Regions from separate parts of the Zunongwangia sp. HRR-M8 genome, predicted to be linked through region 1. Evidence: riboswitches for the same ligand, from Rfam matches in the RefSeq annotation. Region 1 holds a riboswitch; each other region holds the start of a gene.

Region 1 (2,269 bases):
TAATTCCTAAGTGATTTGCGACTTTAGTTTGATCGTTTTCAAGCTGTTCCAAGTATTCGATAGAATATCCTATAGATTTATTTTTATTCCATTTTTGCTGAATTTCAGAAGGAGGCACATCATTATTTCCCACATGAATTCCGAAGGCATCTACCGCTTTTGCAACTTCAAGATTATCATTAATAATAAGCGGAATTTTATATTTATCAGTGATTTTTTTTAGCGCTTCGGCATTTTTGATGAATGCTGAAGTGTCTAAATTTTTCTCCCGAAGCTGGATAATATCTACTCCTCCTTCGATAGCCATTTCAGCTACCTGAAGTAAAGGATGATGCACACAACTTTCTTCTGAAATAGCCAAGTATAATTGGTACGGAAAATCAGGATGCATTATTCGCTAATTTTAAGATGAGAAAGGAATTCCTCTTCAGTAATATTGTATAATTTATCGAGTAAATTTAGTTGAAGACTACCCGGTCCGGCCGAATTTTTAGCAGCGATTTCGCCACAAACTCCCATTAAAGCCATGGCTGTGGTGGTAGCTTCAAATTTATTATCGATAACTGCCGCAAAAGCAGCTGTAATTGCGGAAGCCGAGCACCCAAGACCGGTAACTTTTGCCATTAGTGCATCACCATTTTTTAGTGAAATTTTTTGATGCCCATCAATAATGATATCGGTCTCTCCCGATATACAAACCACTGCTCCAAATTCTTTATTTAAAGATTTGGCTGCTTCGATAGCTTCAGTACTTTCAGCAGTGCTATCTACTCCTTTTGTAGTAAGATTTGAAGCTTTAGCCAAAGCCATAATTTCTGAAGCATTTGCTCTGATAATTGTGGGTTTTAGCTCTAGTAACTCGGCGATAATTTCGTTGCGGTAAGGCGTTGCGCCGGCACCTACAGGATCTAAAAGCCAGGATTTACCAAGGTCATTTGCTTTTTTTGCAGCTTTAATCATGCTAATGCTCCAGTACTCATCTAAAGTTCCTATGTTAATCACTAGCGCCTGGCAGATGCTTACCATATCTTCAATTTCAGATTGGGCATGGGACATAATAGGAGAAGCTCCAGCTGCCAATAAAGCGTTTGCAGTATTATTCATCACTACATAATTAGTAATGTTGTGAATTAATGGCACCGATTTTTTTAAATCTTGAATATGTTGCCAAAGAATTTTTTTCATAGTTGGGTCAGTTTTTGGCTTTAGAGAAAACTGCTTAGAAAAAATAAAGGCAAGTACACGAGCCTAAGTTTGGCAAACTTTTTCCTACGACGATTTTATCGTATCAGGTTCAAAGGGACTCTCTCAATTCTTCTTTCAGAATACCCCTAAAGCATCGTAAAATTAAGGTAAAAATGAGGGCTGATAAAATTTTTGATGAATTAAGTTTACCAGGTTTATTTTTTGAGCAACGTTTCTTTATTAAACATTAAATATTCTATATTTAGCAAGAATATTCGTTAAATTAGGTAAACCGGAGCACTAGTTCAATATTTAAAATGGTATTGCGGGCATCCTTTTTCTAAAATGTAATTATATGAAAACTCTTAAAAATCTTCGCAGTACTTTACTAATTTTATCGCTACTTGCTTCTTTCCCGATTTTGGTGCAGCGACAATTTGGTGCAGCTACGCTTTATACGGTTAGGGAAGAGATGGCAAAATCGCCAGAGGAAACTATCGATGAAGTTGCAGATATTGGATATTTATATATAGAAGCTGCTGGTTATAACGATGGTCTGTTTTATGGAATGAAGCCTAAGAAATTTAAAAAATTATTAGGTAAATATCACACCAAACCATTAAGCTCCCATCAAGGTGGCGTAACCATGGAAAATGTAGATCAGATGATAGCTGATGTGAAAAAAGCCGGCTTTCAATATTTTGTGATTCCTGTACCGCCAATGGGTAAGTTTACTTTTGATGAGCAAACTCAGACTATGGGAATGGACGATGATCTTGATTTTTTAGTCGATATCTTTAATACTATAGGTGAAAAATGTAAAAAAGCCGGGATAGAATTATTGTATCATAATCACGATTTTGAGTTTAAGAAAAACGAAAATGGAATAGTACCAATAGAATATTTCTTAGAGAATACAGATCCAGATTTGGTGAATTTTCAGATGGATTTATTTTGGGTAACAAAAGCTGGTGCAGATCCTGTAGCTTATTTCGAGAAATATCCTGGCCGTTTTAAATTATGGCATGTAAAAGATATGGATGAAGCAGGTAATTTTACTCCGGTAGGAGAGGGAACTATAGAT
Region 2 (2,269 bases), 1.4 Mb from region 1:
ATCCATTCTCGGGTTTCGTGAATATTTTTTCCGGTAGAAAGATCCATTATGGTATCGGCGCCCCAACGGCAAGCCCAAACTGCTTTTTCTACTTCTTCTTCAATAGAAGAACTTACCGCAGAATTCCCAATATTGGCATTGATTTTAACCAGGAAATTACGCCCAACAATCATTGGTTCACTTTCCGGATGATTAATATTACTTGGTATAATTGCGCGTCCTTTGGCAACCTCATCTCTAACAAATTCAGGAGTAATTACTTTAGGAATACTCGCCCCAAAACTTTCGCCCGGATGTTGCTCGGTAATCTGATTGATTTCCTGAAGCTTCTGATTTTCCCGAATAGCAATAAACTCCATTTCTGGCGTAATAATGCCTTTACGCGCGTAATGCATTTGGGTTACATTTTGCCCCGGTTTCGCTTTTAAAGGTTTTCGAATTCGTTTAAACCGAAGTTCATCTAACTTTTCGTTCTCTTCACGCTGCCGTCCATATTCTGAGGAAAGTCCAGATAATTGCTCTACATCTTCTCTTCCTGAAATCCATTGTTGGCGAATGGGTTGTAAACCTTGGCGCACATCAATTTCTACATTTGGATCGGTAAAAGGACCACTGGTATCGTACACCAAGACCGGTTCGTTTGACGTTTTTGTTCCGTTAAATTTATCGACGGTATCATCAAGCATAATTTTACGCATAGGCACCTTCACATTTTCGTGAAGTTGGCCTTTTACATAAATTTTTTCTGAATTTGGAAAAGGCGTTCTGCTGATGGCTTCTTCCCTCGGTAATTGGTTAGGTTTCATACTAAAAAGGTTTAGATTGATGTTTAAAATTTGATTACTGAAAATAAAACGATCAACCGCCTTGCGTAGCACGAATCACCAATACGTTACTGCCTTCTTCCACTAGTGTGTGTTCCCACTGTGGTTTAGAAATAATTTCGTTGTTAATGGCAATAGCAATTCCTGAAGCCTGAATATTCAATTGCTCCAATAACTCCTGAAGCTTTACAGGTTCTTTAAAAGAATGGTTTTGGTTGTTGACGTTTACAGTTATCATATCGTTTCGATTTTAATAGCCGTAAACCAAAGAGGATGGTCTTTGAAGAAAAGTAATATGAAATAGAACTTACCCCTTAATTTGGATAAAATCAATTCAAAATTTTCTAACTTTTCCCTTCGCAGATGCTAATCTGTATCAGGTTCAAAGGGTTTTTCTCAGCCGAATTGAATCAGCACCCCTAAAGTTTACTTTCTCAAAGTTAAATGAAATAATCCGAATTAAAAAAATGCTAAAGGCTTATTATTCTATTTTGAATACACTTTTAATACCTTTGCACTTAAATTTCCCGAAAAGTTTCCGAAGCAATTTTTCATAATTTCAGCTTTAAAATTTTAGGGAAATCCAAATTATATACGGCAGACTTAAAATTTCGGTATGGCAAAAATCAGGATTACCAAACAATTTTCTTTTGAAACAGGACACGCACTTTACGGCTACGATGGTAAGTGTCGCAACGTCCATGGCCATAGTTACAAACTTAGTGTAACCGTTATTGGAGAACCAATTAGCGATACTGATAATGTGAAGTACGGTATGGTAATCGATTTTGGCGACTTAAAAAAAATCGTAAAGTCTGAAATTGTAGACCAATTTGATCATGCCACCGTTTTCAACAAAAATACGCCTCATATAGAACTCGCGAAAGAATTAAAAGATCGTGGACATCACGTGATTTTAGTAGAATATCAACCCACCAGTGAAAATATGGTGATCGATTTTTCTCAAAAAATAAACAAACACTTACCAGGTCACATCAAACTACATTCGCTAAAACTTCAGGAGACTGAAACTAGTTTCGCCGAGTGGTATGCCAGCGATAATTAGGGCGTTCCCCTAGCGGGTCGGGCTATTCGCTTTATCTTTTTTATTTGCTTTGTAATTATGTTCTCAACATTTACAGGTGCTAACTGGCAAATAAAAAAGGATGCCGCTACTATCCCTAACGCAAAACATCTTTGTAGAAATAAGTATATTTGATTTATATTTCATCGTATGCAACTACCTACCGGAAAAAAGGTTTACTTCTCTAGCGATAATCATTTAGGTGCTCCTACCAAAGAAGCCAGCAAAGTACGCGAGGCGATATTCGTTAAATGGCTGGATGAAATTAAAGAAGATGCAGCGGCTATTTTTTTACTGGGCGATCTATTCGATTTTTGGTTTGAATATAAGCATGCCGTACCAAAAGGCTTTGTTAGGGTTT
Region 3 (2,269 bases), 230 kb from region 1:
GCAATGAGTTGGTGGTTCTGGAACTGTATTTTTTTCTAAGTGTAAGCATATTATGTTTTCTAAGAATGTTGAATAAGGTATCCCTGCCTATTTTTAAATCGGCATTTGTAAACTCTTTGCTCAGTGATCTGGTCAGTTTTCTAACCCCTTCTCTGGGAAGGGATCTGCGCCTTTTCTTGACAATGTCAACAACCTTATTTTCTAGTTCTGAACGTTTGTTTTCTCTACGTTTGTATTTATAGTAGGCGTCACGTTTAAGACCAAAATAGGCTGTTATGGCTGAGAGGGATGCAGATCCTCTGGATTTCTGCTTGGCCTTGATCAAGGCTTGATACTTAGTTTTTTTTTAAGTTCAAGCACTGATTTATAGCCCAGCTGTTCTGCTGCCACTTCAAGATAAGAATCTTCTATAAGGGCGTCCATATCCTTTTTCAAAAGAAGTTTCTTCAGCTGTTCAATTTCTTTTTGAAGCTGTTTGATACGTGTAATCTCATCTTTTGTTTTCACAGTCACTCTGGTGTTCATAAGGTCTTTACGGTTATATTTTCTGACCCACTCATTGATGGTTGTTGGAGCAATGCCGTAAGCTTTCCCTAGTTGATACTTGTTTAGTTTTCCTGCCGTAAGTTCGTCTAAAATTTTTAGTTTGAACGATTCGGAATACCGTCTGATTACTCTGTCATTTTTATACATAATGTTTGAAATTATGTAGCCTTTATTCAGGACGGGTCAGTATGAAGCACAACGGTATTGTATACCCGTCAGTTGCGGGAATTAGACAACTAAGATAGAAAAAATCCCCGACTTTTATGCTTGCGCGGTTGTGTCCGCAGGACACAAAGCCGCAATTGCTGGTATACGGTGTTGTACACAGTATTTCTATTCAATTTACTTAATAAATACTATATTTGTCAAGCTTTAGGGGTATTCTATATAAGAATTGAGAGAGTCCCTTTGAACCTGATATGGTTAACACTATCGTAGGGAAAAGTCTAGTAATTAATGAGAGAGAACTTCCTCTTTTATTAATCAGACCTATCTATCCATATTTTTATTAAATTAAATTGTATAAAATATGACTTGGTCAGATAAATCTTGGGAAACAATTAAGCCTATTTTTAACTCAATTTTAAAAATGCCTTTTATTCAGGAATTGATGAATGGTAATTTAGATAAAGAAAAATTTAAGTTTTATATGCAACAAGATTCGAAATATTTAGAAAATTTCGGAAAAACTTTATCCTTACTAGCATCAAAAAGTTATGATGTCAAAGAGACAATATCTCTTATTCATTTTGCTGAAACTGCTATTATAGCTGAAAGAGAATTACACGAGTTCTATTTCAAAGACTTTAATATTGTTCCGTCAAATATTATTGAGCCTTTAATTCATCATTATACAAGTCATATCAAAGCTGTTTCTTCATTCGAATCAGTTGAGATTGGAATGGCTTCAGTATTGCCTTGCTTTTGGATTTATAAAAAAGTGGGGGAATATATCTATGAAAATCAGAAAAGCAAAAATAACCCGTATCAAAAATGGATTGATACATATGCAGGTAATGACTTTGATTTAGTTGTTAAAGATGCAATTGATATTTGCGATAATTTTGCTTTTAATGCATCGACAAAAATTCAAGCTCGTATGACAGAAGTTTTCATTACATCTACAAGATTGGAATTTGAGTTCTGGGATTCATCATATCAAATAAAAAAATGGAAAGAGTTTAAAAAATGAAAGAAGAAATAAAAGCGGTAATTTTTGATATGGATGGTGTTCTGATTGATTCTGAACCTTTTTGGGAAATTGCAGAAAAAAAAGTTTTTGGCTCATTAGGTGTTAGTCTAACACCTGAATTATGTAGTCAAACAAAATTTATGACCACAATTGAAGTTACTAAATTTTGGTACGGTTATTATCAATGGGAAGGTAAATCATTTCAAGATGTTCAAAACGAAGTTATTGAATGCGTGAAATTGCTGATTAAAAAAGAAGGGAAAGAAATTAAGGGAATAAAAGGTCTTTTGAAATTTATAAAAACTAAAGGATTTAAAATAGGCCTCGCAACAAATGCACCATATGAGCTAATTCCAGTTGTTCTTGAAAAATTAAATATATCTGATTATTTCGATTTTTTTACATCTGCCGAATTTGAAAAAAAGGGTAAACCAAATCCAGCAGTTTATTTGTCTGTTGCTAAAAATCTGAAAATAAATCCTAAAAACTGTGTTGTTTTTGAAGATTCTTATTCTGGTTTATTGTCAGCAA

What was found. Region 1 has a riboswitch for thiamine pyrophosphate ahead of thiM (hydroxyethylthiazole kinase). Riboswitches for the same ligand answer to the same signal wherever they lie in the genome.
Region 2: it holds a riboswitch for thiamine pyrophosphate, as region 1 does, so the genes downstream of both, thiS (sulfur carrier protein ThiS) here and thiM (hydroxyethylthiazole kinase) in region 1, are expected to answer to the same signal.
Region 3: it holds a riboswitch for thiamine pyrophosphate, as region 1 does, so the genes downstream of both, tenA (thiaminase II) here and thiM (hydroxyethylthiazole kinase) in region 1, are expected to answer to the same signal.

The regions. Positions count from the first base shown of each region.
Region 1 covers NZ_CP115161.1:2,313,416-2,315,684, reverse strand. The annotation lists gene thiE (thiamine phosphate synthase) at 1-391, opposite strand, end outside; gene thiM (hydroxyethylthiazole kinase) at 391-1,185, opposite strand; TPP riboswitch at 1,250-1,343, opposite strand; gene PBT89_RS10035 (sugar phosphate isomerase/epimerase family protein) at 1,541-2,269, shown strand, end outside.
Region 2 covers NZ_CP115161.1:3,728,698-3,730,966, forward strand. The annotation lists gene thiC (phosphomethylpyrimidine synthase ThiC) at 1-806, opposite strand, end outside; gene thiS (sulfur carrier protein ThiS) at 859-1,062, opposite strand; TPP riboswitch at 1,160-1,255, opposite strand; gene PBT89_RS16270 (6-pyruvoyl trahydropterin synthase family protein) at 1,441-1,890, shown strand; gene PBT89_RS16275 (UDP-2,3-diacylglucosamine diphosphatase) at 2,059-2,269, shown strand, end outside.
Region 3 covers NZ_CP115161.1:2,082,764-2,085,032, reverse strand. The annotation lists gene PBT89_RS09045 (IS3 family transposase) at 1-325, opposite strand, end outside; gene PBT89_RS09040 (transposase) at 322-693, opposite strand; TPP riboswitch at 911-1,004, shown strand; gene tenA (thiaminase II) at 1,076-1,738, shown strand; gene hxpB (hexitol phosphatase HxpB) at 1,735-2,269, shown strand, end outside.